Regions from separate parts of the Gudongella ferriphila genome, predicted to be linked through region 2. Evidence: riboswitches for the same ligand, from Rfam matches in the RefSeq annotation. Region 2 holds a riboswitch; the other holds the start of a gene.

Region 1 (15,123 bases), on a different contig from region 2:
TGGCCGAGGAGCCCTTGACATGAAGGCCGGTGTTGCAGGACACATGTACCTTATAAAATATTTTGCCGAGAATCCGGGAGAGCTTGACGGAAACCTGATTGCAATTGCAGAGTGTGACGAGGAGGACAACTCCCACGGGATAATATCAGCCCTGAAAATACTTAAGCAGTGGAAAGAGGAGCATAATCTGGAGTATGTGGCAGCCATAAATGCTGATTACTCCACACCATACCACAAGAAGGATGAAAACAGATATGTTTACTTTGGTACAATAGGGAAGCTTCTGCCGTCCTTCTATGTGACAGGAAAGGAGACCCACGTAGGGGATTCCTTTGGAGGATTTAATCCGAACACCCTGGTGGCTGAAATCACAAGAAAGATCGACCTTAATCCAGAGCTTTGCGACGAGGCCCAGGGTGAGGTTACAGTGCCTCCAACTAGCCTGAAGCAGACTGACACCAAGGTTGGTTACACTGTCCAGACCCCCCTTGCAGCCTATAGCTACTACAATTTCTTTACACACAGCATGAGTCCAAAGGATGTTATCCTTAAGATGAAGGAGAAGGCAGAGGAGGCATTTGAAGAGGTGCTCCAGAGAATGGATGCTTCCTACAGAAAATACTGCCAGATGGGCGGACACACCTACACGCCATTTACATACAAGACCAGGGTATACACCTGGGAGGAGTTCTACAATGAGCTCATAACAATACACGGGGAAAAATTCAAGCTTGCAATCAGGAATTTTGCAGCTGACCTAAACGAGAAGAATCCTTCCATGGACCTTAGGGACTTCTCAGTGGCTGTAATAGAGGAGGCCTGGAAATGGTCCCAGGACAAGTCTCCAGTTGTGATTATCTACTACTCGTCCCTGTTCTCATCAAGGATTGAGATGACCGGCAAGACGGACAAGGAAAAGGCCCTGCTTGAATCTGTAAAGGGATCAATTGAGCTTGTGCAGGAGCACTCGGACAAGCCAATTGTTGTGAAGATGTTCTACCCCTACATTTCAGACTCAAGCTTTATGGCCCTGTCGGACGATCCCCACGAGCTGGTGGCCCTTGAGAAGAACATGCCCTCATGGGGCACAAAGTACAACCACCCCATTGATGACATCATGGATATAAATGTCCCAGTGGTAAACATTGGAACATTTGGCAAGGACGGTCACAAGTTCACTGAAAGGGTCCATATGAAGTACACCTTCGAGAATGTAACAAACATGACACTGAATACCATAAAGAGTCTTTTGGGATAGAAGATGCGCGGAGAAATCCGCGCTTTTCTCTTTTGGTGCCAGTAAATGTGTCAATGAAAACGTTTTAGAAGTTGTGCCTAAATTCAAAATTTAACAACATATTTAAAATTTTCTATTGACAGAGAATATTCCCCCGTGTTATCATCATAAAAATCAAAAAAAATCCTCACCCTTATAGGTGAGGTAGAGGCGCGGTTACTATCAGTACCAACATGGAGGACGGAATCCTGTGAAATGTTGGGAAAGGAGGGATCGCCGAAGCTTCAGACACCAAAGTCTGCTGCTGGGTCTGCATTTAAGAAGTGCAGGACTGTCATCCTGGTACAAAGCTCGGTACCTTGATGTTGTGCTATCTCACACCAGAGCAAGAGGGGAGAGGGTAATCTATGGCATCGCCATGTGGAAAATCACCTGACTTACCGGTCAGGTTTTTTGTTTTTTTGACTGGATAAAAAATTTTAAATTTTCACAAAAATCGCACTTTACTTTGTGACAGTACGAGCTTATAATTTTATTATCTTGATAAATTTAGGAGGGATATTATGGCATTTTTGGAAACCTTGGTTGGCTGGCTTTGGGGACTACCACTGATAGTCACAATACTTGGAACAGGACTTTATTTTTCTGTTGCTACAGGATTTTTTCAATTCACGAGGTTCGGCTACATCTGGAAGGAAACCTTTGGAAAGCTGTTCAAGAAGCATGAAGGAGAGGCTGGAGCAGAGGGAATCATTTCTCCCTTCGAGGCTGTATCTACTGCAATTGGAGGCTCTGTAGGAGTAGGAAACATCGGTGGAGTTGCCACAGCAATAGCCGTAGGAGGTCCTGGAGCGGTCCTTTGGATGTGGGTTGCCGCACTTGTGGGCATGATGATCAAGATGGCTGAGGTTACCCTGGCTGTATACTACAGATCCAAGGATGAGAAGGGCAATCCCTACGGAGGTCCTACCTACTACATGGAGAAGGGTCTTGGAATAGAGAAGGGCTTTAAGGGCTGGCCAATCATGGCATTTATATTTGGAGGAGGCATATTCTCCACATTCTTTCTTACAATGCAGAACTATACAGTATCAGAGGCTGTTGGAAACACCTTCGGGATTCCACTGCTAGCAGTATCCATAGCATACATACTGCTTGTATACATTATCATCAGTGGAGGGATTCCAAGCCTGGGCAAGTGGGCTGGAAGACTGGTACCTTTCATGACCACCTTCTATGTTATTGCAGGCCTGTTCATTATCATAACAAATATTGGAGCACTCCCCTCGGCATTTGGACAGATATTCACGGGAGCAATCAGTGGGACAGCAGCGGTTGGCGGCTTTGCCGGAGCGGCTGTGGCAAGAGCCCTTCAGATGGGTATGGCAAGAAGCGTCTACTCCAATGAAGCCGGCTGGGGAACATCACCTATGATCCACTCAACAGCAAAGACCGACCACCCTGTAAGACAGGGACTTTGGGGATCCTTCGAGGTATTTATAGATACAATCATCGTGTGCAGCATCACCGCCCTTGTAATCATCATGACAGGAGCCTGGTCATCGGGAGAAGCAGGAGCTACCCTTACCCTAAGTGCATTTGAGATGGGAATTGGAACCTTTGGAAGATATATCATAGCTGTTTCAGTGTTCCTTTTCGGTCTTACAACAACAACCGGCTGGTATGCATACTATGAGATACTTCTGAGACACCTTTTCAGAAAGAATCCAAAGACCAAGGATTCCATACTAAATGTTTACAAGTGGACATATCCAATCCCAGGAATCGCAATGGTTCTTCTTGCGGTATTCGGGGAGGTTCCGGGAGCCACACTTTGGCTGTTTGCAGACTTTACATCGGCCATACCAACATTTGTCAATGTAATTGCAATACTAATCCTGAGCCCGACCTTCATTGCACTTGTGAAGGACTACAGGGGAAGACACATGGGCGAGGGAGACTTCGACAAGAACTTCAAGGTGTTCTACGAGGAAGCAAAGAGATAGAAATTACATGCCCTGGAGCTATGGCTCTGGGGCTTATTTTAAGGAGGTAAACGATGGACTTGATTTTTTATAACGGAAAAGTGGTGACAATGGATGACGAACAGACTGTCTGTCAGGCCGTCGCCATAAAAGGAGACAGAGTGGTTGCCGTTGGCAGGGATGAAGAAATCCTTTCTATGAAGGATGAGAACACTGAGCTGGTTGACCTTAAGGGAAGGATGATGGTCCCGGGCTTTAACGATTCCCACATGCATCTGTTAAGCTACGGCTACTCATTGACAATGGCAGACCTTAACGGGGCGGATTCAGTGGGGGATGTGGTGCAAAGGACCAGGGACTTTATGGAGCAAAGCTCTCTTGAAGAGGGTAGATGGATCAGGGGACGGGGCTGGAATCACGACTACTTCAATGGTGAAAAGAGATTCCCCACAAGGTATGACCTGGACAGGGTCTCAAGGGACCATCCCGTATGCGTAACAAGAACCTGCGGTCATGTCCTAACAGTAAACTCAAAGGCTCTGGAGATCATGGGAATCTCAAAGGGAACCCCGCAGATTCCAGGGGGACAGTTTGACCTTGACGATGATGGGGTGCCCAATGGGATTTTCAGGGAGGATGCAATGAGGGTTGTCTATGACTCCATCCCTTCACCTACCTTGGATGAGATAAAGGATATGATTAGAAAGGCATCAAGGGATCTCAATGCCATGGGGATCACTTCAGTGGGTACGGATGATTTTGAGGCACTTCCTGGAAGTGACTATGAGAATGTCATCAAGGCCTACAGGGACCTGGTCCAGGCAGGAGAAAACACTGTCAGGATATACGAGCAATGTCTTCTGCCCAAGAAGGAAAGACTGGAGGAGTTTTTGAATAAGGGCTACAGGACTGGGGTTGGGGATGAGAGCTTTAAGATTGGTCCATTGAAGCTCCTTATTGACGGCTCCCTGGGGGCAAGAACCGCTGCAATGGTAGATGACTACTCGGACGAACCTGGTAACAGGGGTATTGAAACCGCTACCCAGGATTACCTAGACAAGCTTGTGCAGATGGCCCATGATGAGAATTGTCAGGTGGCAATCCATGGAATTGGCGACAAGGGGATGTATATGGCGTTTGAAGCCATTGAGAAGGCTCTTGAGAAGAAGCCAAGAGAGGACCACAGACATGGAATAGTCCATGCCCAGATAACTGATTTGCCCCTGCTGGAGAAATTCAGGGAATTGGACGCCCTTGCCTACATCCAGCCAATATTCCTGGACTACGACTGGAAGATTGTAAGGGACAGGGTTGGAGAGGAAAGGGAGAAGACCTCCTACAACTGGAAAAGGATGCTGGATATGGGAATCCACATCCCCTGCGGATCCGATGCGCCTGTTGAGACCTTTGATGTAATGAAGGGAATCTACGAGGCGGTCACAAGGAAGGACCTCCAGGGAAACCCTCAGGAAGGCTGGCTGCCTGACCAGGCCATTACGGTACAGGAGGCCCTCTATGGCTTCACAAGGGAGGGTGCGTATGCATCCTTTGAGGAAAATGACAAGGGTATGATTTCGGAGGGCTATCTTGCTGATATGGCGGTACTTTCTGATGACATTCTCGCAATCCATCCGGACAATATAAAGGATGTCAAGGTGGATATGACGGTGTTTGGAGGGAGGATTCTCTCTTTGTAATAGAAATGTAACCATACTTCCCTTTCCCATGGGTATAAAGCCTGTAGGGAAGGGGGAGTATTTCAATATGTTTAGAAGGTTAATTTCTGTAATAATGGCTTTTACATTGATATTTGCATCTGGACCTGCTGCCTTTGGTGCAGTGGCTGAAAAGCTGGAGGGTCATTGGTCCAAGAGTCTGATAAGTGATGAATTTACGACCCGCTACTTTCCATATCTGGCCAAGGAGGATTTCAAGGGGTTGAGTCCTGATGGAAGCATTTCGAGAGTTGACTTTACATTGTCATCGGCCTCCCTTTTTAAGGACAACGGCTATACAGTTGATGGAATAGCGGCACCAGGTACACTGACAAGAAGGGGAATGGCAGATATTTTAGGTGAGAGGTTGATCCAGATTGGGATGAGACCGGCCCAGGACCACCAGATGCCCTTTGGGGACGTATCATCACTTCAAATGGAGACCCAGAACAATCTTAGACTTCTTCACAGGGAAGGAATAATAAATGGGGAGAGCAACAGCGTTTTCAATCCGGGCAGGAACCTGACTCAGGCTGAAGCCATAATTGTGCTGCAGAGAACTCAGTCTGCAATTAGGGATTGGAGGAATATAAGTTTCATGACCCTTGGGGTAACCCAGAACTACAGCAACCAGGAGGAAGTGACAACAAGGGTGTCTGAGAATGTTGTAACACTTGTTGTGACAAAGGAATTTCCAACCCCAGGCTATACCATTCGGGTTGACAGCATAAGGAGGGAAGCGGACCACTTCAGGGTGGACTTTATAATCACACCGCCTGATCCTGGGACCATTGTCCCTCAGGTCATAACCTACAAGACAATAACAATCGAGATTGACAGGAAGGAGCTTGGAGAGCCGCCATATGACTTTTCTGTGGAGGGCTTCAGGTAGAGTTAAGACTGGACATTATGCCGCAGGTATTGGACCTGCGGCTATTTAAATCTACCCAAGGGGACGGTCCCCCTGGGTAGATTTTTTCCTTTTGATTTAGCGCTTTAACAGGAATGCACAATGTGGTAAAATCGAGGTATGAGAGGAGGGATTTTCATGAAAAGTGTAATGACGGGAAACCAGGCAATAGCAAGGGGTTTCTGGGAGGCTGGCGGCCGTTTGGCAGCAAGCTATCCTGGGTCCCCAACGGTGGAGATGCTGGAGAGCCTTAAGGAATACGAAGAGATATACAGCGAGTTTTCAGTGAATGAAAAGGTGGCCCTTGAGGTGGCCATGGGTGCTTCCTTCTACGGGGCCAGGGCCATGGCAAGTATGAAGCATGTAGGCGTGAACATAGCTGCTGACCCTCTTATGACCTTCACCCAGATAAAAATCAACGGTGGCTTTGTACTGGTTTCGGGGGATGATCCAGGGATGGCCAGCTCCCAGAATGAACAGGACAACAGGATATTTGGAAAGTTTGCCAATATGGGAATCCTCTACCCTGGAAATAGTCAGGAGGCCAAGGACTATATGAAGATTGCCCTGGAGATGAGCGAGAATTTCCAGATGCCCATGCTCCTTGACATCACATCAAGGGTCTGCCACAGCAGAAGCATTGTTGAGATGGGAGAAAGGGTTGAAATGGATATAAAGGGCTTTTCACCTGACAGGGAGAAATATACAATGCTTCCACCACATACCTTCAAGCCCCAGTATGAAATGGTGGAAAGGCTGGAGAAGCTCTCCGAAACGGCCTATGACATACCAATAAATCAGCTTTATGAAAGGGAGGGGACGGACACCCTTATAATAGCATCAGGGCTCATGTACTACAATCTTCTTGAGCTGGACCTTGACGTATCAATATACAAGCTCGGTCTGGTCTTCCCTCTTTCCGTTAAGAGGATGAGGGAGCTTGCTGACAGGTATTCAAATATTATAGTGCTTGAGGAAATGATGCCCTTTATTGAAAACGAACTGACCCTGATGGGGATAGAATCAAAGGGCAAGGAGCTCTTTAGCTTTACTGGGGAGCTACATATTGAAGATATAAGACGTGGACTTAAGAAGGCTGGAATAATTGAAGGAGTGGATGAGTCTGAAGCACCTAAGCTACAGATGATCCCAAGACCTCCAATGTTTTGTGCAGGCTGTCCACACAGACCGGTCTTTGATGTGTTGAAAAAGGCCAAGGTGAGGGTCATAGGGGACATAGGGTGCTACTCCATGGCTGCCCTGGACCAATGGGACGCCTCCGATATAATGATCTCAATGGGAGCCTCTGTTGGGATCACAAAGGGCATGAACAAGATGATGAGGAGAAACGGTGACCATGCACCACTTGTGTCGGTAATAGGGGATGGAACCTTTTTCCACTCCGGCATGACTGGCTTTGTGAATCTGCTTCACCAGATGGATGAGGAGGATAATATGACCTTTATCATCCTTGAAAACTCAACAACTGCAATGACTGGAGGTCAGCACAACGCATCCAGCGGAAACTTCAATTCCGCCGATGACATGAAGGTGGACATAAAGGCAATGCTTTCGGCCATTGGCTTTACAAATGTTCGTGAGGTTGATCAGTTTGACTACAAGGCCATGAAGGAGGCCGTCAAGGAGGAGACCGGACGGAAGGGCACTTCAGTGATAATTGCCACAAGACCATGCGCCCTTAGATTCAAGATAAAGGAAAAGAACTTCTACGTGGATCCAAAGGTCTGCATCGGTTGCAGAACCTGTGTAAAGACAAACTGTCCACCCATTAGGATGAAGGAGTATCAGGGAATAGACAAGCTCAAGTCCTTTATCGATCCGGATATGTGTGTAGGCTGTAGCGTATGTGCCCAGGTCTGTCCTGTAGGCGCAATAAAGAGATCCAGGTAGGAGGTGGACTTAAATGAAAAATATAATGGTGGCAGGTGTGGGAGGACAGGGACTTGTCCTTGCCACAAAGATAATGGCTGAAGCGGCACTGAAGGCAGGACTTGACGTGAAGACCAATGATGTTGTGGGTCTGTCCCAGCGAGGTGGGATGGTCTGGGGGTCTGCAAGGATTGGAGAAAAGGTCCACTCCCCAAATATTCCCGTGGGTGAAGGGGACATTCTCCTTGGGATGGAGCCTCTGGAAGCCTTGAGGTGGAAGGGCCTCCTAAGAAAAGGAGCAGTAGTTGTCATAAATGAAAAGCGGACCTACCCATCCTCAGTCCTTCTTGAAGAGAAGGAATATCCCGAAAAGGACATAGGGGACCTGGAAAAGGAATATGTTGTAATTCGGGTGGATGCTGTAAAGGAGGCCAAGGAGGCCGGGAACATCAAGGCTGCGAACACAGTGGTCCTTGGAATACTTGCAAGACATCTGGATATCAATAAGGAAATCTGGGAGGAGGTACTCCTGGAAAATGTGCCCCCCAAGGCAAAGGATGCCAATATTAAAGCCTTTAATATTGGGTATGGGTATCAGAAGGACTAGATTATAAGTAGTTTTCATTATTTAAATTTTCTGATATAATTAAGGTTAAATATTTTTGATACAAAGGAGGGGAAGAAATGATCAGTTTACAGGAGAAGGGCGCATTGTTGAAGGAATCGGAAAGAAAGCTTGCGGTTGCTTCGACCCATGAGAAAAATCTGGCACTAAGGGAGGTCGCCCATTCAATAGACGGGAGCAGGGAGGAGATTCTAAAGGCCAATGCACTGGATGTTGAAAAAGCAAGAAAGTCAGGAATGAAGGAGGGTCTGGTGGACAGGCTTCTATTGGACCATGGCAGGATTGATGGAATCATTGAAAGTCTTTATACGGTGATCAAGCTTCCCGATCCAATATGGAAATCAGACAGGGTTTGGACCCTGGAAAACGGGCTAACAATATCAAAGATGACAGTACCACTGGGAGTCATTGGAATAGTTTACGAATCAAGGCCAAATGTTACAGTGGATGCCTTTGGTCTGGCACTGAAGTCAGGAAATGCAATACTCCTGAGGGGGAGCTCAACTGCCATACACTCAAATATCGCCCTTGTAAAGGCAATAAAGGAGGGGCTTAAGAAGACGGAGATTCCTGAGGGGGTTGTGGAGTTTATCGACGACACAGACCGGGACCTTGTGCTTCAGATGCTAAGGAGCAATGATTTTCTTGACCTGGTGATACCAAGGGGAAGTGGAGCATTGATAGATTTCGTTGTGAAGAATGCAACGGTACCGACCCTTCAGACAGGTGAGGGAAACTGTCATGTATATATTGACGATACGGCAAAGCTTCAAGATGGAGTGAGGATTGTGGTAAATGCAAAGACTCAGAGGGTAGGAGTCTGCAATGCCTGCGAAACCCTTCTTGTGAACAGGAAGGTGGCCAAGGAGTTTCTTCCAATGGCATACGAGGCCCTGAAGGATAAGGTTGAACTAAGGGCTGATGAGGAGACAAGGGAGATAATCCCTGCCAAGGCTGCTACTGAAGAGGACTGGGCAACAGAGTTTCTCGACTTCATTCTTGCCATCAAGGTGGTGGAGGATGTGGACGAGGCCATAGCTCATATAAACAAATACGGAACAATGCATTCGGAATCCATAATCACCGAGACTCTGGGCAATGCCCTGAAATTCCAGCGACAGGTTGATGCATCAACGGTTTATGTAAATGCATCCACCAGGTTCACCGATGGGGGAGAATTCGGATTCGGAGCTGAAATGGGAATAAGCACACAGAAAACCCATGCCAGGGGACCTGTTGGACTTGAGCAGCTTGTTACCCACAAATACCTTGTGATGGGACAGGGACAAACCAGAAAGTAGGGATAAGATGGACGATATGATGATAAGAAATGCCAACAAGATTGTTATAAAGGTGGGGTCTAGCACCATCACCAGCAAAGATGGAACCATTGACAAGGATTTTCTAGATAATTTCATCCTTCAGGTCAAGAACCTGATGGACCAGGGAAAAAAAGTAATCATAGTTTCATCAGGAGCAAGAATTGCAGGGGTGTCAACAATAGGAAAGTGGTCAAGACAGCAGGACATAAACTACAAGCAGGCCCTATGCTCAATTGGACAGGTGGAGCTGATGGATTCCTACAGAAGGATATTCAACAAGCACGGCATCCATATTGGCCAGATTCTCCTTACAAAGGATGATTTCGAGAACAAGGACAGGACTCTTAACATAAGGAACACCCTTTTTACACTTATTGATGAGGGTGTGGTTCCAATAGTGAATGAAAATGACACTGTAAGCGTGGATGAGATCAAGATCGGAGACAATGACATGCTGGGAGCATATACAACCGTTGTTTGGGGAGGGGACCTTCTGGTCATATTGAGCGACATTGACGGAATTTATGACTGTAATCCTACAGACAATCCTGAAGCGTGTCTGATTGATGTGGTTGATGATATCGACAAGCTGGAGAAGGAAATATCAATCGGAGAGACAAGCTCATTTGGAACCGGTGGAATAACGACAAAGCTCAAGGCTGCAAGAATGGTCAATGCCTATGGAATACCAATGATTGTGGCACATGGTAAGACCAAGGATATTATAACTCAGATATCAGCAGGAGAGAAAAAAGGGACACTATTTCTTCCCAGGAAAGCTTAGACTTCCTGGGAAGTCCTGTAATCAAGACAAAAAGGGGTAATTGCCATGATGTCCTTTCAGACAATAAAAAAGCAGACACAGGATCTCCTGACCTTCGGATTGTTTGCGAGGCTGTTGAATTTTCTAAAGGGAATTCTTCTTGCCTTTTTTATAGGGGCAAATTTCAGGACAGACACATATCTTGTTGCATTTTCAGCATCGATTTTCCTTATAGGGATAGTGGCCGATGCATTAATTGTTTCCCTGATTCCCATCTATCACCAGATTGACCGAAGGGACGGTAAGAAGGGCAGGTTTGAGTTCACCCACAACCTGATTTCATACTGGACAATCCTGGGACTGATCCTGATGGTGCTGAACTTCGTTCTGGCACCCTACATTGTCAGGATATTCGGTCCCGGCTTTGGACCCGAGGGCTACAAGCAGGCAGTAAGCCTGTTCCGGTATGGAGCCCCAATTGTAATGGCCCACGTGTACAGGGCCATATTTGCAGGCTACCTTCAAAGTCAGCACCTGTTCAGGGCAGGGGCAAAGGGTGGGGTTGCCAATGCACTCATATACATTTTTTATCTTGTATTTCTAAGCAGGTTCTTTGGTCTTGAGGGCCTGATGGTAACGGGGATATTTGCTGTTGGAGCCCAGGCGTACATGCTTGCAAAGCCTGTTTTCAGGAAGCAGGGCTACAGGTACAAGCCAATTCTTGTGACCAATGACAGAAGCATCATAAGACTTAACAGGTTTCTGTTCCCCATTGTAATCGGTCTTGGAATAAATCAGCTTAACCAGGCCATAGACAATGCTGTGGGGTCCTTCCTGGCAGAGGGTACAATTGCGGAGCTCAGCTATGCCAAGGATATAATAGACCTGTTTGTGGGAGTGGTCGTAATGTCCCTGGTCACTGCAATATTCCCTGTCCTGTCCGAGAAGGACCACAGGCTGGACAAGGAAGGGATGGATCATTCCCTAAGGTATTCCCTAAGGCTTATATCAATGGTTGTGGTTCCCGCCACTGTAATGCTCCTTGTGATGGGCCAGCCCATTGTAAGGATCTTCTACCAGAGGGGGGAGTTTACAGCTCAGGCAACCCAGGCAACCTCAACAATGCTTGTGTATTATGCCATAGGGATAATAGGCACCAGTCTTATGCTCCTTGTTACAAGGCTTTATTACGCCAATGAAAACACCACTGAGCCAATTGTTTTAGCTGCATTTGCACTTATGCTAAATGTAATTTTCGATATTATATTTGTATTGTGGATTGGACCGGGAGGAATTGCCCTTGGAAGCAGCCTTTCTGTGATAATCACATCTGTATACGGGATTTATGATTTGAATAGCAATATGGGCTTCATCCACTGGAAGGATATTTCATTGAGGTCATTAAAGGTGCTCCTTGCAGGAGTGATGATGGCATCGGTCCTTGTGATCACCATGTCAAGCACGACCCATTACCTTGGGGACTCGCTGCTTTCAAGCCTTGTTATGGTGGTGGTTGGAGCTGTGCTGGGATTGGGGACGTTTTTTGCAGCAATTTTTGTGACCAGGGCCTAGTATGAAATTCGAAATGGAGGAGAGTAAATGGACAAGAGATATATAGCAAAGAGATACCAGGGAAGGGAAAAGAGCCAGCTTGCTGCAAGTGCAGACCAGGCGGCAGAAATGGATGACCTTATAAACTTCACAATAGGCGATCCGGATGTCATAACCGATGAGAGGATAATCGAAGGAGCCTTCAATGATGCAAAGAGGGGATACACCAGATATACTGAATCCGTGGGCATGAAGGAGCTGAGGGAGGAAATCTCAAAATATTTCCATGAGGAATACAATCACAAGGTTGGCCTTGATGAGGTCATGGTCACCACCAGTGCCTGTCAGGGAATGTGGCTTGTGCTGGAGTCCCTTCTTGATGAAGGGGATGAGGTCATAATACCCTCTCCCTATTTTCCACCCTATTCAGACCAGGTAAAGCTGGCTGGTGGGGTGCCTGTGTACATGACACTAAAGGAAGAGGAGGATTATCAGCTGGATGTGGGGAAGTTGGAGAGACTCATAACAGAGCGGACCAAGGCTTTAATAATCAACACCCCAAACAATCCCATCGGAAGCTGCCTGAGCAGGGATACCCTGGTAAGGATCGGTGAGGTTGCCAAAAAGCATGATATCCTCATTATTGCCGATGACATCTATACCATCTACAGCTACCAGGCACCCTTTGTTCCCACAATGACCTTGCCTGGGCTTTCTGAAAGGACCATCACCCTTGGAAGCTTCTCAAAGGATTATGCAATGACCGGATGGAGAATTGGATACATAATTGCAAAGCCGGATTTCATACAGGTAATGAAGGCTGTAAACGAGAACAATGTCTACTCGGCTCCTTCCATATCACAGAGGGCTGCAATCCACGCATTGCGACTTAGGAGTGAGATTCAGCCGGGGCTTGTGGAGGAGTTCAGAAAGCGTACATTCTATGCCTATGAAAGGCTCAACAGGCTTAAGGGAGTCCATGTGATGGAGCCAAAGGGGACCTTCTACCTGTTTCCCAATATAAGGGGCACTGGATTGTCCTCTGCCCAGGTTGCTGAAAAGCTCCTAAAGGAGGCACATGTGGCCGTTGTTCCAGGAAATGCCTTTGGTCCTGGAGGAGAGGGATACCTTAGGCTGGCCGTAACCCTTGGGGTTGACAGGATGAAGGAGGCCTTCGATAGAATGGAAGGGATGGATATTTTCAAGTAAGGGGGAGTCCCGTTGAGAAAGGTTGTACTTGTTGGGGTGCCTGGAATGAATGATCAAGAGGTCCAGAGCCTTGAAAGATATATACGTGAAGAGGGTATAGAGGATTTTGTTTTCCTTGGAAAGCCTGTGCTTTCCAGGGAGGAGGCCAAGGAAAAGCTAAAGGGTGCAGATATTCTTGTGACCTGGGATCAGCAGATGGACGAGGGCCTCTACAAAGAGCTTGACCTGATGGCTTTTTGCGCTGCCAGTACGGGATTTGATGCTGCGGATATTGAAGCTGCAACGGCCAATGGAGTTATGGTGACAAATGCAAAGGACTACTGTGTGGATGAGGTTTCAGCCCATACGGTTATGCTGCTCCTTGCCTGTGGCAGGAGACTCTACCATGTGACTGAAAACGTGGACAGGGGAGACTGGAGCGTAGATGGAATCGGCAGTGTCAGGAGACTAAAGGGCTCCACGGTGGGTATCTTTGCCTTTGGGTCCATAGCCAGAGGGGTGGCTGAAAAGCTCAAGGGCTTTGGTGTAAGGATGGTTTCCTATGACCCCTATGTGGACCGTGAGGTCATGGAAGCTTATGGTGTTGAGAAGGTGGGATTTGAAACCCTTCTGAGGGAATCCGATTATATAACCATCCACTCCCCCCTTACGGATGAGACCAGGGGAATGTTTTCAAGGGAAGCTCTCTCGTGGACCAAGGAGGGTGTGGTTATTGTAAACACCGCACGTGGAGCAATTGTTGACCAGGAGGAACTCTACCAGATGCTCAAGAGGGGAAGGATTGTTGCTGCCGGTCTTGATGTCCTCCTTCATGAGCCTCCTTCAGAGGCTGAGAAGGGGCTGCTGGAGCTTCCAAATGTAATAGTCACCCCTCATAGCGCCTACTTCTCAGATGAGGCCCAGGAACACCAGCTTAGGATCACTGCAAGGGATGTGGGAAGGATTGCAAGAGGAGAGAGGCCGGTTAATTTGAGAAACGGAGAGGTACTGAAAAGCAATTCACAAATCTCAATTCACAGTTCACAATTGAAAGGATAAGATCCCTCACTGCGTTCAGGAAGACAAGGCTATTGTCACTCTGAGCCTGCGAAGAGTCTTAAGGCTATGTAACATAGAAAAAGACAGGATCCTATACATCCTTTCCGAATATCAAACCCTTGTCAATTCTTTCACAGTGCAACAATAAAGACAAACAACTACATTTGGGGTATAATAGTCTCAGGAGGATACTCTGAGACTATTATATTTGGAGGGATATTATGGATATAATTAATGACCTCAAATCCATGCGGGAGGTATACTGGACCAACCCGGGATACAGAAAATTTGATGACATAAAGGATGAGCTCCCCATTACAGAGTTGGAGGTAATGGATGCGGAAAAGAGACTGCACCGGTTTGCACCTTATCTTGCAAAGGTATTTCCTGAATCAAGGGATGGAATAATAGAATCTCCTATTTCTCACATACCGGAAATGATGAGCTGGATCGAAAGGGACAGCGGAAGTGCCATTCCAGGGGAACTGTACTTAAAGAGGGACGACCTGCTTTCAATAGCGGGATCAATCAAGGCAAGAGGTGGAATTTACGAGGTCCTGAAGCACGCAGAGACACTTGCTGTGGAAAATGGAATGCTGGAGTATGATCATGACTACAGGAAGCTTGCGGAGAAGGAGTTTGTGGACCTATTCAGCAAATACAAAATACAGGTTGGAAGTACTGGAAACCTGGGACTGAGCATAGGAATCATGAGTGCCAAGCTGGGCTTTAAGGTGACTGTGCACATGTCCTCGGATGCAAAGCAGTGGAAGAAGGACCTGCTGCGATCAAGGGGTGTAAAGGTTGTCGAATACCCTGATGACTACTCAAAGGCTGTGGAGGAAGGGAGAAGGGATTCAGACAATGACCCCATGAGT
Region 2 (15,123 bases):
GATGCTAAATAACGTAATAATACTTTTCACCAGCTACCTGGCAAACGGACCACTTAAGCCAGAGGGAAGCGGAGTTGGACAGACGGAGAGAATAGCTGATAGTGCAAAGCTGATGCGACTTGTGCCACAAACCCAGCTGACCATAGCAATTTTGATTGTCATTGTTGTGGCAATTGTTATTCAGTATTTGCTTGATAGAACAGTTTTCGGCTATGAGGTCAAGGTAACAGGAAATAATAGGAGAGCTGCTGAGGTTGCGGGAATCAATGTTTCCAAGATCTCAATACTCACATTTGCACTAAGCGGTGCCATTGCAGGCATGGGAGGTGCTGCAATGGTCCTTGGTGTAAACTATAGATTCATTGAAGGATTCTCATCCGGATATGGATTTGCTGGAATATCAATAGCGGCTTTGGCTGCCTACAGTCCGTTTGGTGTAATACCGGCTGCATTTTTGATAGGGATACTGAGAGCAGGAACCATAACTTTAAGTAGGACAACTGCAATACCGATTGAGTTTGTTGACGTAATTCAGGTATTGGTAATAATATTTGTGGCTGCACCCACAATGATCCGACAGATACTAAACATATTCAAAAAAATAACTGGAAAGAAAAACAAAAATGAAGTGGCCGGAGGTGAGGTACAATGATAGATTTTGATACAGGCTTAGTAATTTCAATCCTGGCCTCAACCTTGAGAAGAACCGTACCCTTGCTGCTTGCGGCGACCGGCGGAGCATTTTCCATGAGATCCGGTGTAATAGACCTTGGTCTTGAGGGTATGATGCTTGCAGGGTCATTCTTTTCAGTAATGGGTGCATGGATGACTGGTAGCCCTTGGATAGGCTTGATTTTTGGTGTGGTATTTGGAATAGTATTTTCAATGCTTCATGCTGTTATGCACATAAATTACAAGGTAAATGGTTCAATCAGCGGTATGGCTGTCAACCTTTTGGCAGCTGCAATGACACCTTTGTTGCTGACCATAGTTTATGGCTTGAGCGGTAAGTCAGAAATAGTAGAGAGTTTTTCAAACTTCAACCCGGATTGGCTAATGAGCATTCCGTTCCTTGGACCCATACTGGGCTCGCAGAACGTGATATTCTTCATAGCAATGGCTTTGGTCATAATAAGCTGGATATTCATGTTCAAGACCACACTGGGGCTAAGGATGAGAATGGTTGGAGAGAACCCTCATGCCGCCAGCGCAGTGGGTCTTAACGTAAAGGCATACAAGTACTTCGGAGTTGCCATGAGTGGTGCCCTTGCAGGTCTTGGTGGAGCATATCTTTCACTTGGACAGATGGGAATGTTCGTAAAGGACATGACTGCAGGCCGTGGCTATATAGCTGTTGTAATAAACGCATTTGGAAGATACAACCCCTTCGGGGCATTGGCAGGGAGTGCCTTCTTTGGATTCTTTGATGCACTCCAGACTATATTCCAAAGTGTATTCCCTTCACAGCTGGTAATGATGACTCCTTATGTGGTAACAATACTGGTAATAGTGTTTGGCCTGAAAGGTGGACGTTCACCGGCAGGTACAGGAAAGCACGTAGAAGAATAGGCTGTTCTCCCCTTAATATAATATATATTTGAATGGCATAAAAAACGTACTGAGCATGCTCAGTACGTTTTTTATGCCTATATGCTACATTGCATTCTTGAATATCTGAATCACTTCATCAAGTGTTGCCGTCCTTGGATTGGTTGCCTGGCAAGCGTCTGCCATAGCATTTTTGGCCATTACCTCGAAGTCCTTTTCATTGACATCAAGATCCTTCAGGCCAGCAGGTATTCCAATTGAAGCTGCAAGCTCCTTGATGGCGTCAATTGCTCTCTGAGCTGCCTGAGGAGTTGAAAGACCATCAATGTTTTCCCCAAGGGCAACGGCTACATCACTTAGCTTATCAGCACAGCCAATAAGGTTGAACTGCTCTACGTGAGGTAGAAGTATGGCATTACATACACCATGGGGAAGATTATAGAATCCGCCAAGCTGATGTGCCATTGCGTGGACATAACCAAGACTTGCGTTATTGAAGGCCATTCCAGCCAGGAATTGCGCATAGGCCATTCTATCTCTTGCTACCATATTATCTCCATTGGCTACTGCCTTTGGTAAGTACTCCGCTATAAGCTCCATTGCCATAAGAGCTGCCGCATCGGTAATAGGTGTGGCTGCTGTGGATACATAAGCTTCTACTGCATGGGTAAGTGCATCCATTCCAGTGGCAGCTGTCAGTCCAGGTGGCATGCCTGCCATTACTTCAGGATCGTTTATGGAAACCTTTGCAGTTACTCTCCAGTCAACTATCGCCATCTTAACCTTTCTTTTCGTATCTGTGATTATGCAGAATCTTGTCATTTCAGAAGCTGTACCTGCAGTTGTATTAATTGCAACATAAGGAACAAATGGGTTCTTGGACTGGTCGATTCCCTCAAAATCATGAATCTTCCCACCGTTTGATGCCAGAAGTCCAATTCCCTTACCGCAGTCATGTGAGGATCCACCACCAAGGGTTACCAGTGAGTCGCATTTCTCTTTCTTCCAAACCTTGAAACCTGCATCGACGTTCTTGTCTGTCGGGTTTGGCTCGGCACCGTCAAATATTACTGCTTCCATGCCTTCATCTTCAATCAAGCCCTTGATTCTCTTTGCAACCCCGATCTTGCTCAGGAAAGCATCCGTCACTATGAGTACCTTCTTGGCTCCGAGGTTTTTAAGCTGTGAACCTGTTGTGTTTATTGCTCCTGCACCGATTAGATTTGTAGTCGGCATAAAGAAACCGCTTACCGTCATTGAAAATCCCCCTTTTAATTGATATATTTAAATACTTGACTTGATTATAACAGAGGGGAAAACAGGTCGCAATAGGAAAATTCGAAAGATTTAGAATAATCAGTTAAATGTTAGATTCTTATCATAAAAATGGTCATATACCCTAAAACTTAGCTGGTTAAAATGTTTAAAACAAGGGAAACAGACAACAATAATCTTCATGTTGATGGAAAATATCAACTCAAAATTATCATGAATTAAATAGCTTTGACAAGAAAATATCTAAACATATTTAGATTGTTTTGTCGATTTGTCATCAGCATTAGGAAATTGGAGTAACATTCAAGGGGATTCATTTCAGAACAAACAAGGATGATTTCAGGAAAAATCTTACTTGAAAGGATTCCCAAATATGTATAAAATAGATTGGAAACTCTTAGAGATTAATACAAATATGATTATTGGTGTAATGGAAGGAAGGTGAAATATATGAACCTATCGGTTTTAGCCCTTATAACTGGAATTGTTGCAGGAGGAGTATTTACTGCCTTGAAGCTGCCATTGCCTGCACCACCAACCCTTCCCGGAATAATGGGGATTGTCGGGATTTTTCTTGGAGCAAAAATTATAGAGTTTTTTGGATTTTAAGGGAAGAGTATTGAAAAAACGTACTGAATTAGCTCTTTTGAGCAGTAGCAGTACGTTTTTGCATAAATATTGTGCAAAAAAATTTGTCAAATTGATTATCGGAAACTGTTCTTACCGAATCTACCTACCCAATGCTCCTTCTCAACTGTAAAAACATCCTCTATGGGTCTTAATGAAGTCATGGCATATCCTCCTAATTATAGTTTGATGAACATTATTTACCCATCAAATCTGTCAATAACTTTTGAAAATGTCAGTAAAAACCAGTCTAATTATCTCTTGAAAATGTCAGTAGATAATTAAGTGTTCAATCCATTTGAGGCTTGGGAACTCTAGTTGCTCAATTTAAAATGTCAAGGATATATGAACAAGCAAGCTTGTCCTTGACATTTTAAATCTTCTCAACTGTTAAAAGATTAGCCTCAAATGATTTGGAAGTGAGATATTAAGCGTATTTTCGCAGGAATATCTCTTGTAGAATCGCCAGCACTTCTTCATAACTTTCATCAAAGTAGACCTTTTTGAACTTGTCACTTCCATATTTGAAATAGTGATCATCAGGTGGTATGTATTTTGACTTTGATTTACCTTTTGGGTTGCTAGATTTCTTAGGTTTAATGTAGTTGATGGTATCATAGACATTCCCTTGATACTCTACCTTGATGCCTGCTGAAGTGCTTATGATGACGTTTACCTTTGACTTCTTGGGTACCTCAGGCAATTCTTGTGAAGCGACAACCATAAAATGTTTGCTGTGGATGGAGAAAACGCTGCTATTGTCAGTAACTCTACTGAATTTAACACTTAAAATATGGTCCAGATTCAAGTGGTCAGGTAGCTGAGCATATGCTGATATAGGTTCTTCAGGCTCGACGGCGAATTTGGAGTTGAATGAATTGATATAGTCAGCTAAAAACTCATTAGCTTGTTCAATTGAGGTTACACCGGCAATCTTAAGGTCTGTGGGCAACCTGCTCTGCAATGTATTCCACAATCTTTCGACTTTTCCTTTGGCTTGTGGTGATCTGGCATAAATCAGTGAAACACCTAGTTCTTCCATTGCCCTTCCAAATTGTGTCTTGTTGATGGATTTGCCCTTTAGCTGCTCTTCTACCGAGACTTTGCTTGCAATAGGAGATCTGAATATCGTGTGCATATCACTGTAGACACATGTTGGGACACCATGTCTTAGGACCATTTGTCTTATGACTTCAAGATAGCCATGGAGGCACTCATTCTTGGTCATGTATAGGCCGACTACTTGACCAGTAGCATCATCAATGGCACCATGCAACGCATACTTAACAGAGTCTCCAAACCACTCAAATGGTGTTGCATCAATCTGAATCAGCATACCTGCTTTGGACTTTCTTTTACGTCTGTTGTGGTTTTTTGATTTACGTCTCTTCTTGGGACTTTTGAACCCATTTGAAGTCAGAAGAGTATACAGGGCATTGTAGCTAATGGAGATGCTTTCACGCTCCTCTAAGAGTTCTCTAAAATGTGTAAAATTAGAGTCTTTATAGCGTTCGAAACTCCTTAAACTTAGAATGTGTTGCTTAAACTCATCATCAAAAGTGTGGGAAGGTTTCTTGTTGGAATTCTTGTGAATGAGGGAAGTCACGCCTTCTTTGTTCACTCCTTTAATTAAGCGGTATACTTGACGTTCACTCAAATTGAGATTTTTAGCAGCATCACAAGCTTTAAGATTTCCTTCGATTACGTTTGATAAAACTCTGTATCTGTTGATCTGTTTATCATTCAATAAGTATTGCACCTCTTTTTTCATAAGATTATTGTGACATAATCAAAAGATAATTATAAGGTGACATTATCAAAAGATAAACACATATTTACCCATCAAATCCATATTCCAGCATTTTTTTGCAGTATAATGGGCAATCTTCCTGGAGTACATATACAATGGATAGGGTAAGAAAAAGATAGTACATATGATAATAGAGGAGGGTTAGGATCATGATCAGCTGCAGTGAAATGAAGGAAATGGATAGATATGCAATAGAGGAAATCGGCATACCTAGTATTGTGCTTATGGAGAATGCAGCCCTTAAGGTGGTCAAGAATATTAGTCCCATTTCTGAGAAGATAGTGTTGGTGTGCGGCGTCGGAAACAACGGTGGAGATGGGTTGGCTGTGGCTAGACACCTTTATTTGTCTGGAAGGGATGTTGCAGTGTTTATCCTTGGGAACCTGGAGAGGAGAACAAAGGATTTCGGAATAAACTTAAGTATCCTTAAGAACCTTGGAGTTGAAATCAAGGAAATTGCCGAGGGAAATATGCTTGAGGATCTTAGAAAAAGCATCCAGGGCTCAGATTTGATTATTGATGCCATATTCGGCATAGGCATCTCACGTGATGTAACGGGGCTTTACAGAAAGGCGATTGAGATAATCAACAATAGTTATAAACCGGTTTTGGCAGTGGACATACCATCGGGTCTAAATGGTGATACAGGTGAGCCTATGGGAATAGCTGTCAAGGCAAGATGGACTGTGACATTCCATAGGATGAAAAAGGGTTTGGCAGACGCAAAGGTGTATACAGGAGAGGTTATTGTTGAGGATATAGGTATACCGGACTATCATGAGTAATTGAATCTGCTTGTCAAGAATCAAACAGATGGTCTTTTTAGGTTTGCAAAGATGCTGACTTGTAATCTATAATAAGGTGATAGCAGATTCTGTTACGAATTAGGAAGGTGAACGTATGGTTAATGAAGCAACCACAATTGAGAATATTGGTCCAAACCTATTCAAAACAGTGTTGGATGATGTGGAAGTCGGTGTGCATATTGTTGACAATAAGGGATTGACCCTGTTTTACAACAACGCTGCTGAAAAAATAGATGGGATTAAGAAGGAAGATATTCTTGGTAAGAACATGCACGATCTTGTTGAAAAGGGAATCTTTTCAGAATCTGTGGCCCTAGATGTAATTGAACAAGGGAAGCCTGTAAAGATAACACAGAAAGTTAACAACCGATTAATATATGCTACAGGTAAACCAGTTTTTGAATCAGGGGAATTAAAAAAAGTAATAGTGTACTGCAGAGATATTGAGATTCTTGAAAGCATGAGTAGACAGCTTGCAGAGCTGCGAAAGGAAAATGCAAGGATCACCCGTGACCTTACCAAGTATTCAGCTGAATACCTTTCATCCAATCAAATATTGAACAGAAGCAAGGAAATGAATAACATCTTGAAGCTGGCTGATAAGGTAGCAAATGTTGATTCAACGATTTTGATCGAAGGTGAATCTGGTGTTGGGAAAAGTATGCTAGCGAAATACATACATGAAAATTCCGGTAGGTATGATAAACCATTTGTGAAGGTTGATTGTTCATCTATCCCAGAGACCTTGATTGAATCTGAGCTTTTTGGTTATGAAGAAGGATCATTTACGGGTGCTCTCAAGGGGGGCAAAAAAGGGTTGATTCAGTATGCTGACACAGGTACCCTTTTTTTGGATGAAATTGGTGAGCTTCCCCTATCTTCACAGGTAAAGCTATTATCACTTATTCAGTTTAGGCAAATCCAACCTATTGGTGCCCATGAGAATATAGATGTTGATGTTAGGATAATATCAGCTACCAATCAGAATCTAAGAGAACTTATCGATGAAGGTAAGTTTAGGGAGGATCTCTATTACAGACTTCAGGTAGTTCCAATATTGATTCCACCATTGAGGGAAAGAAATGCAGATATTGTACCACTGATCAAACTCTTTCTTTCAAGGTTAAATTCCTACTACAATCTGAACAAGGAAATATCACCATCTGCCTTGAAATATCTCTTGGATTATTCCTGGCCTGGAAATGTGAGGGAGCTTGAAAACACAATAGAAAGGTTGATCGTAACAAGTGATACTGAGATAATTGACCAAGATGACGTTAGATTTAGCCTAAATTCAGATGTAGAACATAGTGATGTAGGCTTGTCACACAAGGAGATTATGGAAGAATATGAGAAGAAATTAATTAAAAACTACGCTTCGAATCATTCCACAATAAGAGACATGGCTAGGTCTGCAAAAATTGATGAGAGTACCCTAAGAAAAAAAATACAAAGGTATGGTATCAATCTTCCTAAAGATAAATAGGAAAAAAATCCGATTACGTAGGAAAAAATGCCTACTACTTAATGCCTAATGTATCATAAATCAATAAGAACCCCTCACTCAAATAGGAAATAATTCCTACAGCCGATGGAGGGCATATTTGAAAACCCCTGTTTTAAGGGGTTTTTGTTTTGGCATGAAACATGCAATGTATTATTGTCAAATAACGAGGAGGGATTAGTATGAACACAAAAGATATTAAGCAACCAGCGACAGCTTTTGCATCACCCAGATTCTGCAACACAGGTAATTTCATGAGAATGCAGAGATTTGAGAATGCTGAAGGATTGGATTTTGCAATCTATGGAGTACCATTTGACACAGCTTGTTCCTATAGGGTTGGAGCAAGGTTTGGTCCCCAGGCAATCAGAAATATTTCAGTTATGATGAAAACCAACAATCCGATTCATGAAGTTAATATTCTTGATTACCTAAAGGGCGGAGATCTGGGTGATGTGAATGTTGTTCCTGGATATATTCACCCAACATATGATAAAATCGAAGAATTCGCTACTGAGATTGTTGAAGCGGGAGCAATCCCCATAGCCCTAGGTGGAGATCATTCAATTACACTTGCTGAACTGAGAGCCATAGCAAAGAAACATGGTCCTGTAAGTCTGCTTCATTTTGATTCTCATGCAGACATTAATGATGAAGTATTCGGTGAGAAGTATAACCATGGAACCCCATTTAGAAGAGCCATTGAGGAAAATCTCATAGACCCAAACAAATCTGTACAGATAGGGATGAGAGGGTCAATCTATGATGCTGGAGAGTTTAAATTGGCTAAAAGCCTTGGTTTGACAACCATACCTTCACACAAGGTCAGGGAAATGGGAATCAAGGAGACAATAAGGATGGCAAAAGAAATCATAGGTGACAACAAGGTGTTTCTTACATATGATATCGATTTCTTCGATCCTGCCTATGCACCTGGTACTGGAACACCTGAAGTTGCAGGGTTTTCATCTCTTGAGGGAATTCAGTTTGTAAGAGAACTGAAGGAACTTAATTTCGTAGGTATGGACATGGTAGAGGTAGCTCCGCCATATGATCATGCTGAAATAACATCACTACTGGCAGCCAATGTTGTATTTGAGTTTTTATCTGTACTGGCAATACAAAAAAGAGAAGCACAGATGAAAGGATGATAATATGGAACTTAATCTAAATTCAAAACTGCAAAATGATTCCAAACCTGTATTGTCCAAAAAGGAAATTGCTGATCAGAATTTGGACCTTAATGATCTTTCAGTACTTGATTCTTTCACTTTAAGCAGGAAAGATTATAATGCTGGACTACTCCAAAGTATTTTATTTACAGCAATTGCCATATTCATATTTTTTGTACCCATAACAATAAATGGTGAGACAGACATCACTTTTGGTGTGATTTATAATGGGATAATGAACATAACTGGAAACTTTGGATTGTGGGGTATTACTCTTACAATAATCGCTACAGCTATAACAAGCTTTTATGGAAAATTCATTGCAAAAAAAGACAGTCCACTACATAGGTATTATGAAGGTGATTCAAATCTTCATCCATTGATGTACAGTGCAGGTGCTGTATTTACGCTCCTATACAGCTTGAGCGCAACAACATCTTATGTTGGCCCGGAAATAATTGTAGGTTCAGCAACTGGTGGTACAATCATACCTGCAATAGTGGTCGCAGTATTTTGGATAATTGTTGTTGGATCACTTAGCATGCCATTCCTATTGAATTATGGAGTGATCGATTTCATAGGATCCTTGATGGAACCATTGATGCGACCTGTATGGAAGGTTCCAGGCAGGGCGGCGGTAAACGCTATTGCTTCCTTTGTTTCCAGTTCATCTGTTGGAGTGCTAATAACAAGCAAACTTTACAAGAGGGGAGTCTATACAGAAAAGGAAGCCGTCTTGGTGGCTACAGGATTCAGTGCTGTGTCTATTGGCTTTGCCTATATGGTTATAAAGACAGCAGGGCTACAGGATCATTTTATACCGGTCTACTTTTCGTCCTTGCTCATAACATTGATAGTAAGTGCAATAATAGCCAGAATACCACCCTTTTCAAATAAGAAAAGCATATATCTTGATGGTAGGGTGCAAACACAAAAGGATATAGACAATCTTAAGTCATCAAACGACAAGCTGCTTAAAACTGCATTGGATAGAGCTGTAAAAAAGGGATTTACGGCTCCTCCATTGTTAGGTGAGTTGAAAAATGGATTAAAGGATGGACTTGAGGTTTTGCCTAAGGTTATTACATTACTGGCAGCAATAGGAACAACTGCTTTGATAATGGCGGAGAACACCCCGATCTTTGATTGGCTGGGAAGTTTATTTGTTCCCTTGCTGAATCTTCTTAAAGTCCCAAATGCTGTAGAGATAGCACCCAGTTTCCCTGTGGGCATCGCAGAGATGTTTCTTCCTGTATTGCTTATAGCGGATAAGGTTGCAGTGCTTGATATCGGTGCCAGATATATGGTTACAGCAGTATCCATTGTGCAGATCATATTCTTTGCTGAGACAATTGTTGTGATGATGGCGTCGAAGTTGCCGATGAAGCTGTGGGAACTGGTCGTTGTATTCTTGGAGAGAACATTTTTTGCCATAATAATAGCTTCACTATTTATGAGAGTACTATTCTAGATAACAACGAGACAACCCCAGTAACAATTATTGCTGTTACTGAGGTTGTTTTTCTTTTCAGGGATTCAGGGTATAATCATAACAGATGGAGAAGTTTTAGTGAAACTTAGGAGCTGATTATTATGAAGGGATCTTTCCTGATTGGTACCATCAAAGGAATAAGGATTGAAATCAACATTAGCTGGCTTGCGGCCTTTCTTCTTATTTCAATGACCTTGGCCACAGGCTTCTTCCCAGCCAGGTATCCTGATTGGGGTCAGGAAATCTACTGGATTCTTGGAGCATCCGTGGCAATACTCATGCTCCTGTCAATAATCGCCCATGAGCTGTCCCACTCCCTAGTGGCTAACAGGCTTGGTGTTGGGGTCAAAAGGATAACCCTCTTTATTTTTGGTGGGATCGCTGACCTTGAAAAGGAACCGGACAGCCCGAGAAAGGAATTTCTTGTGGCTATTGCTGGTCCAATGATGAGCCTGCTTCTGGTGGTTCTTTTCAGAGGGTTGGGTATTGCTTCTGAAACTCTTTTGCTGCCAGAGTATTTTGCAGTGGTTTTTCTTTACCTGTCCTCAATAAACCTTGTGCTTGCAGTATTTAACATGTTTCCGGCCTTTCCCTTGGATGGAGGAAGGGTCCTACGAGCTGCCATCTGGCATTTTACGGGGAATCTACACAAGGCCACAAGAATTGCCTCAACAATCGGCCAGTGGTTTGGCTATTTCCTCATGTTCATAGGTCTCACAAACATGTTTTATGGAAATCTCATAAATGGCCTGTGGATTCTCTTTATTGGATATTTTGTTGTACAGGCCTCACAATCAAGCTATCAGAATACAATTGTATCTGATATCTTCAGCAGGACAATGGTTGGTGAGTTCATGACAAGGGATGTTGTTTCAATTAACAGGGCGGTATCAGTTAGGGATGCTGTGGAGGAATATTTCTTCAGGTACAAGTACAATGTATTCCCCATCGAGGATGAAGAAACTGTGATCGGTCTTATAACAATAGACAATGTAAAGAGGATTCCCAAGGAGGAGTGGGGAGTGACAACTGTTGGTTCCATTGCAACAGAGCTGGGTGAAGGCCTGGTGGTATCCACCGATGAAACAGTATCCAATGTAATGAGCAAGATATTCAGCAACCACATCGGAAGGGTATTGGTGATGGAGGAGGACAGGCTGGTAGGAATTGTCTCAAGAACAGATATAATGAACCATCTAAGGATATATATGCAGCTTAACAACATCAAATGATATAATAAGGCTAATTGGGGGGTCAAACATTGAAGGTTCTTGTAACAGGCGGTCTGGGATTTATCGGAAGCCATACGACGCACATGCTTCTTAAAAGGGGATACAAGGTCCTCATATTGGATAATCTATCAAATTCCAGGCTGGAGACCCTGGATGGAATAAACAGTTCATGTGAAAACAAGGCTCAGTTTGTAGAGGGGGACATTCTTGACCGAAGACTTCTGGATCAGATTTTCACCTCCCATGATGTTCAGGGGGTGATTCATTTTGCTGCCCTTAAATCAGTTAAGGAGTCAATGGAGAAACCTGAAAGGTACCATCTGAACAATGTGGAAGGTACTGAGAGACTGCTGGGAAAATGCATTCAGCATGGTGTTGAAAGGTTTGTTTTCAGCTCGTCTGCAGCTATTTATGGGAACTCAAGATCTCCTGTTTCCGAGGATGCAGAAATAGGTGAAATATTGAACCCCTACGGAGGATCAAAGATAAAATGTGAGCAAATTCTCAGAAATGCCTACTCGCTTCATGGCAAGCCGGACATAACTATTCTTAGGTACTTCAATGTTGCCGGAGCACATCCGGAAGGCATCCTTGGGGAGGAAATGAGAACAGATGACGGGAACCTGATGTCTCATATAATAAGAATTGCAACTGGTGAAATTGAGAAGCTGTTCATATACGGCGGAGACTATGACACTCCAGATGGAACCGGGATTAGGGATTACATACATGTTATGGATGTGGCAAGAGGACACATCCATGCCCTTGAAAAGCAGAAAAGGGGAGTGCACATCTATAACCTGGGATCGGGCAAGGGAACCTCGGTGCTCCAGATACTCCAATCCTTTGAAAAGGTTAATGGCAGAAGGATAGCATATGAGATTGTAGAAAGGCGAGAAGGGGATATTGGTGTTTCCTTTGCGGATCCGTCAAAGGCCATGGAGGAACTTGGATGGTGGGCTGAGCTGGATATCCGTGATATTGTAAGGGATTCATGGGATTACCAATGGAGGCTTATCCAGGATATGTGTAAATGAAAACATTTGTTAGGATGCATTATTTTCATGCAATTTTGAAAAATTGATAAAATTGGTATTGACACATGTGTTTATTCTGTGTTAATATCTTCAACAATAGCTAAATAAAAATCCTCATCCCTGCGGGTGAGGTAGAGGCGCGGTTTCTATAAGTACCAATACAGAGGACGGAATCCTGTGATGTGTTGGAAAAGGAGCAATCGCCGAAGCTTCAGACACCAAAGTCTGTTGCTGGGTCTGTACTTAACAGGTGCAGGACTGTCATCCTGGTATTAAGCTCGGTACCTTGATGTTGTGCTATCTCACATAAGAGCAAGAGGGGAGAGGGTATCCTATGGCATTGCCATGTAGAAAATCACCTGACCAACCTGTCAGGTTTTTTATTTTTTGAAAACAAGTTGAAGGGAGAATATTGAATTGATATATGAAGAAAAAGGCGGGAGGCTCCATTTTGATGGATGTGACACTGTCAGTCTGGCCAAAAAATACGGGACTCCGTTATATGTTTATTCACTGACAGACATACAAAATCGCATAGCGGAGCTGAGAGATGATTTTTTAGATAAATACGACAATACCAGGGTTGCCTATGCGGCCAAGGCATTCAGCACATCGGCAATGCTCAAACTTATAGATAAAGAGGGTCTAAGTGTGGATGTGGTATCTGGAGGAGAGCTTTATACAGCCATATCGGTGGGCTTTCCCGCAGAAAGGATAGAATTCAATGGCAACAACAAGCTCTACGAGGAGCTCCTTCTTGCAATTGAATACGGAGTGGGTAGAATTATCGTGGATGGCATCGAGGAGCTTCAGATTATAGAAGGGATATGTGAGGTGACCGGTAAGAAGACAAATATAATGTACAGGGTAACACCTGGCGTAAAAAGCGAAACCCATGAGTATATAACCACGGGGAAAAAGGATTCAAAGTTTGGGATTCCCTTGGATGAGGAAGTATTCTATCCTGCCGTTGAGGACGCGATCAGATCACCTTGGGTGAATTTCATTGGACTTCACTTTCATGTAGGTTCACAGCTTTTTGACAACGGGTCACACCTTGGTGCACTAGATGTTCTTCTGCACCATGTGGACGAAATCAGGAACAGGTTCAGTTTTGAGATAAGGGAGATTAATCTTGGGGGAGGCTTTGGGATCAGATATACGGATGAACCAAGAAGACCACTTTCATATTTTACAGATCCCTTGATGGATAGAATCAAGGGTCACTACAAGGAATTAGGACTTGATAGACCAACCGTTGTTATTGAGCCTGGAAGAAGCATAGTTGGAGAAGCAGGCATAACATTGTATACTGTTGGCAATATCAAGGACATTGAGGGAGTGAGAAAGTATGTCTCAGTTGATGGTGGGATGACTGACAATATCCGTCCTGCCCTTTATCAGGCAAGGTATACTGGTGTAATAGCCAACAAGATGGATCTGGGCAAAGATGATAAGGTGACCATATGTGGGAAATGTTGCGAATCCGGGGATATACTGATCAAGGACATCAATGTGCCAAGTCCTGAGTCGGGGGATGTGATCTGCGTATTTTCAACGGGGGCCTATGGACATTCAATGGCAAGCAATTACAACAAAAACCCAATTCCCGCAGTGGTATTTGTCAAGGAGGGTAAGGACTATCTTGTTGTCAAGAGACAAACCTACCAGGATATGCTAAGAAATGAGATTGTGCCATCATGGATGATATAAGGGGAGAAATACTATGGAATACACAAAAATGCATGGAGCAGGAAATGATTTCATAATCATAAATAACATTATTGAGGAGCTCCCTGAGGAGAGCTTCTCAGAAATAGCCAGAAACCTTTGTGCAAGGAGAACCTCTATTGGAGCAGACGGGATAATGTTCATTGATCACTCCGAGGGCTGTGGAGACTTCAGGATACACTTCTACAATGCTGATGGAACAGAAGGCGAGATGTGCGGCAACGGTGCAAGATGTATCTGCAGATATGCCTATGAGAATGGAATATCCGGGGAAAAGCAGAAGGTTGAGACCATATCGGGTGTGGTAAGAGGCTGGAGACTTGATGGTCAAACCTACAGGGTAAGATTGAACAGTCCAAGTGAGTACAAGGAAGAGCTTTGGCTTGAGCTGGGCAATGACAGGTACAAATGCTCCTATGTTGAGCTTGGGAGTCCGGGACTGCCACATTTGGTACTTGACATGCCGGACTTTGACAGCTTGCCGGAGGAAGAGCTTTACAGGATCGGAAAAGGTCTGAGATGGAGTGAAAGTCTTCCAAAGGGCGCAAATGTAAATTTCTATTGGCTAAGACAGGATGGAAGTGTGGCTGCAAAAACCTTTGAGAGAGGGGTTGAGAACTTCACACTTGCATGTGGAACAGGAGCTGGATCTGTTGGATATGTACTGGTGAAAAAAGGAATGATTTCCGGAAACCAGGTAAATATAAACATGCCAGGAGGAGAGCTGCTTATCCAGGTAGTCCTTAATCCCGATGGGGTGGAGGATATCTTCCTTAGCGGCTCTGCAACCTTTGTTTCAGAGGGAAAGGTGCTGGATGAAGATCTGAAGTACTAATACGAACTATAATATGACGGAGGTTATTAAATGACAAGTTCAAATACAAACACA

What was found. A riboswitch is a leader RNA that binds a small molecule or an ion and turns the genes downstream of it on or off. The one in region 2 is predicted to bind lysine.
Region 1: it holds a riboswitch for lysine, as region 2 does, so the genes downstream of both, ACKVDP_RS05140 (alanine/glycine:cation symporter family protein) here and lysA (diaminopimelate decarboxylase) in region 2, are expected to answer to the same signal.

The regions. Positions count from the first base shown of each region.
Region 1 is NZ_JBJXRK010000005.1:40,399-55,521, forward strand. Features, by position in the region: gene ACKVDP_RS05135 (M20/M25/M40 family metallo-hydrolase) at 1-1,258, shown strand, start outside; lysine riboswitch at 1,435-1,618, shown strand; gene ACKVDP_RS05140 (alanine/glycine:cation symporter family protein) at 1,801-3,243, shown strand; gene ACKVDP_RS05145 (amidohydrolase) at 3,297-4,919, shown strand; gene ACKVDP_RS05150 (protease complex subunit PrcB family protein) at 4,987-5,829, shown strand; gene ACKVDP_RS05155 (thiamine pyrophosphate-dependent enzyme) at 5,986-7,758, shown strand; gene ACKVDP_RS05160 (indolepyruvate oxidoreductase subunit beta) at 7,772-8,344, shown strand; gene ACKVDP_RS05165 (glutamate-5-semialdehyde dehydrogenase) at 8,422-9,663, shown strand; gene proB (glutamate 5-kinase) at 9,680-10,468, shown strand; gene murJ (murein biosynthesis integral membrane protein MurJ) at 10,514-12,019, shown strand; gene ACKVDP_RS05180 (aminotransferase class I/II-fold pyridoxal phosphate-dependent enzyme) at 12,047-13,207, shown strand; gene ACKVDP_RS05185 (C-terminal binding protein) at 13,220-14,245, shown strand; gene ACKVDP_RS05190 (D-serine ammonia-lyase) at 14,467-15,123, shown strand, end outside.
Region 2 is NZ_JBJXRK010000001.1:378,987-394,109, reverse strand. Features, by position in the region: gene ACKVDP_RS01940 (ABC transporter permease) at 1-652, shown strand, start outside; gene ACKVDP_RS01935 (ABC transporter permease) at 649-1,569, shown strand; gene ACKVDP_RS01930 (iron-containing alcohol dehydrogenase) at 1,654-2,805, opposite strand; gene ACKVDP_RS01925 (XapX domain-containing protein) at 3,274-3,432, shown strand; gene ACKVDP_RS01920 (ISNCY family transposase) at 3,878-5,197, opposite strand; gene ACKVDP_RS01915 (NAD(P)H-hydrate epimerase) at 5,410-6,045, shown strand; gene ACKVDP_RS01910 (sigma-54 interaction domain-containing protein) at 6,161-7,552, shown strand; gene speB (agmatinase) at 7,753-8,721, shown strand; gene ACKVDP_RS01900 (YjiH family protein) at 8,726-10,213, shown strand; gene ACKVDP_RS01895 (site-2 protease family protein) at 10,336-11,466, shown strand; gene galE (UDP-glucose 4-epimerase GalE) at 11,496-12,503, shown strand; lysine riboswitch at 12,628-12,811, shown strand; gene lysA (diaminopimelate decarboxylase) at 12,921-14,216, shown strand; gene dapF (diaminopimelate epimerase) at 14,230-15,069, shown strand; gene ACKVDP_RS01875 (dicarboxylate/amino acid:cation symporter) at 15,100-15,123, shown strand, end outside.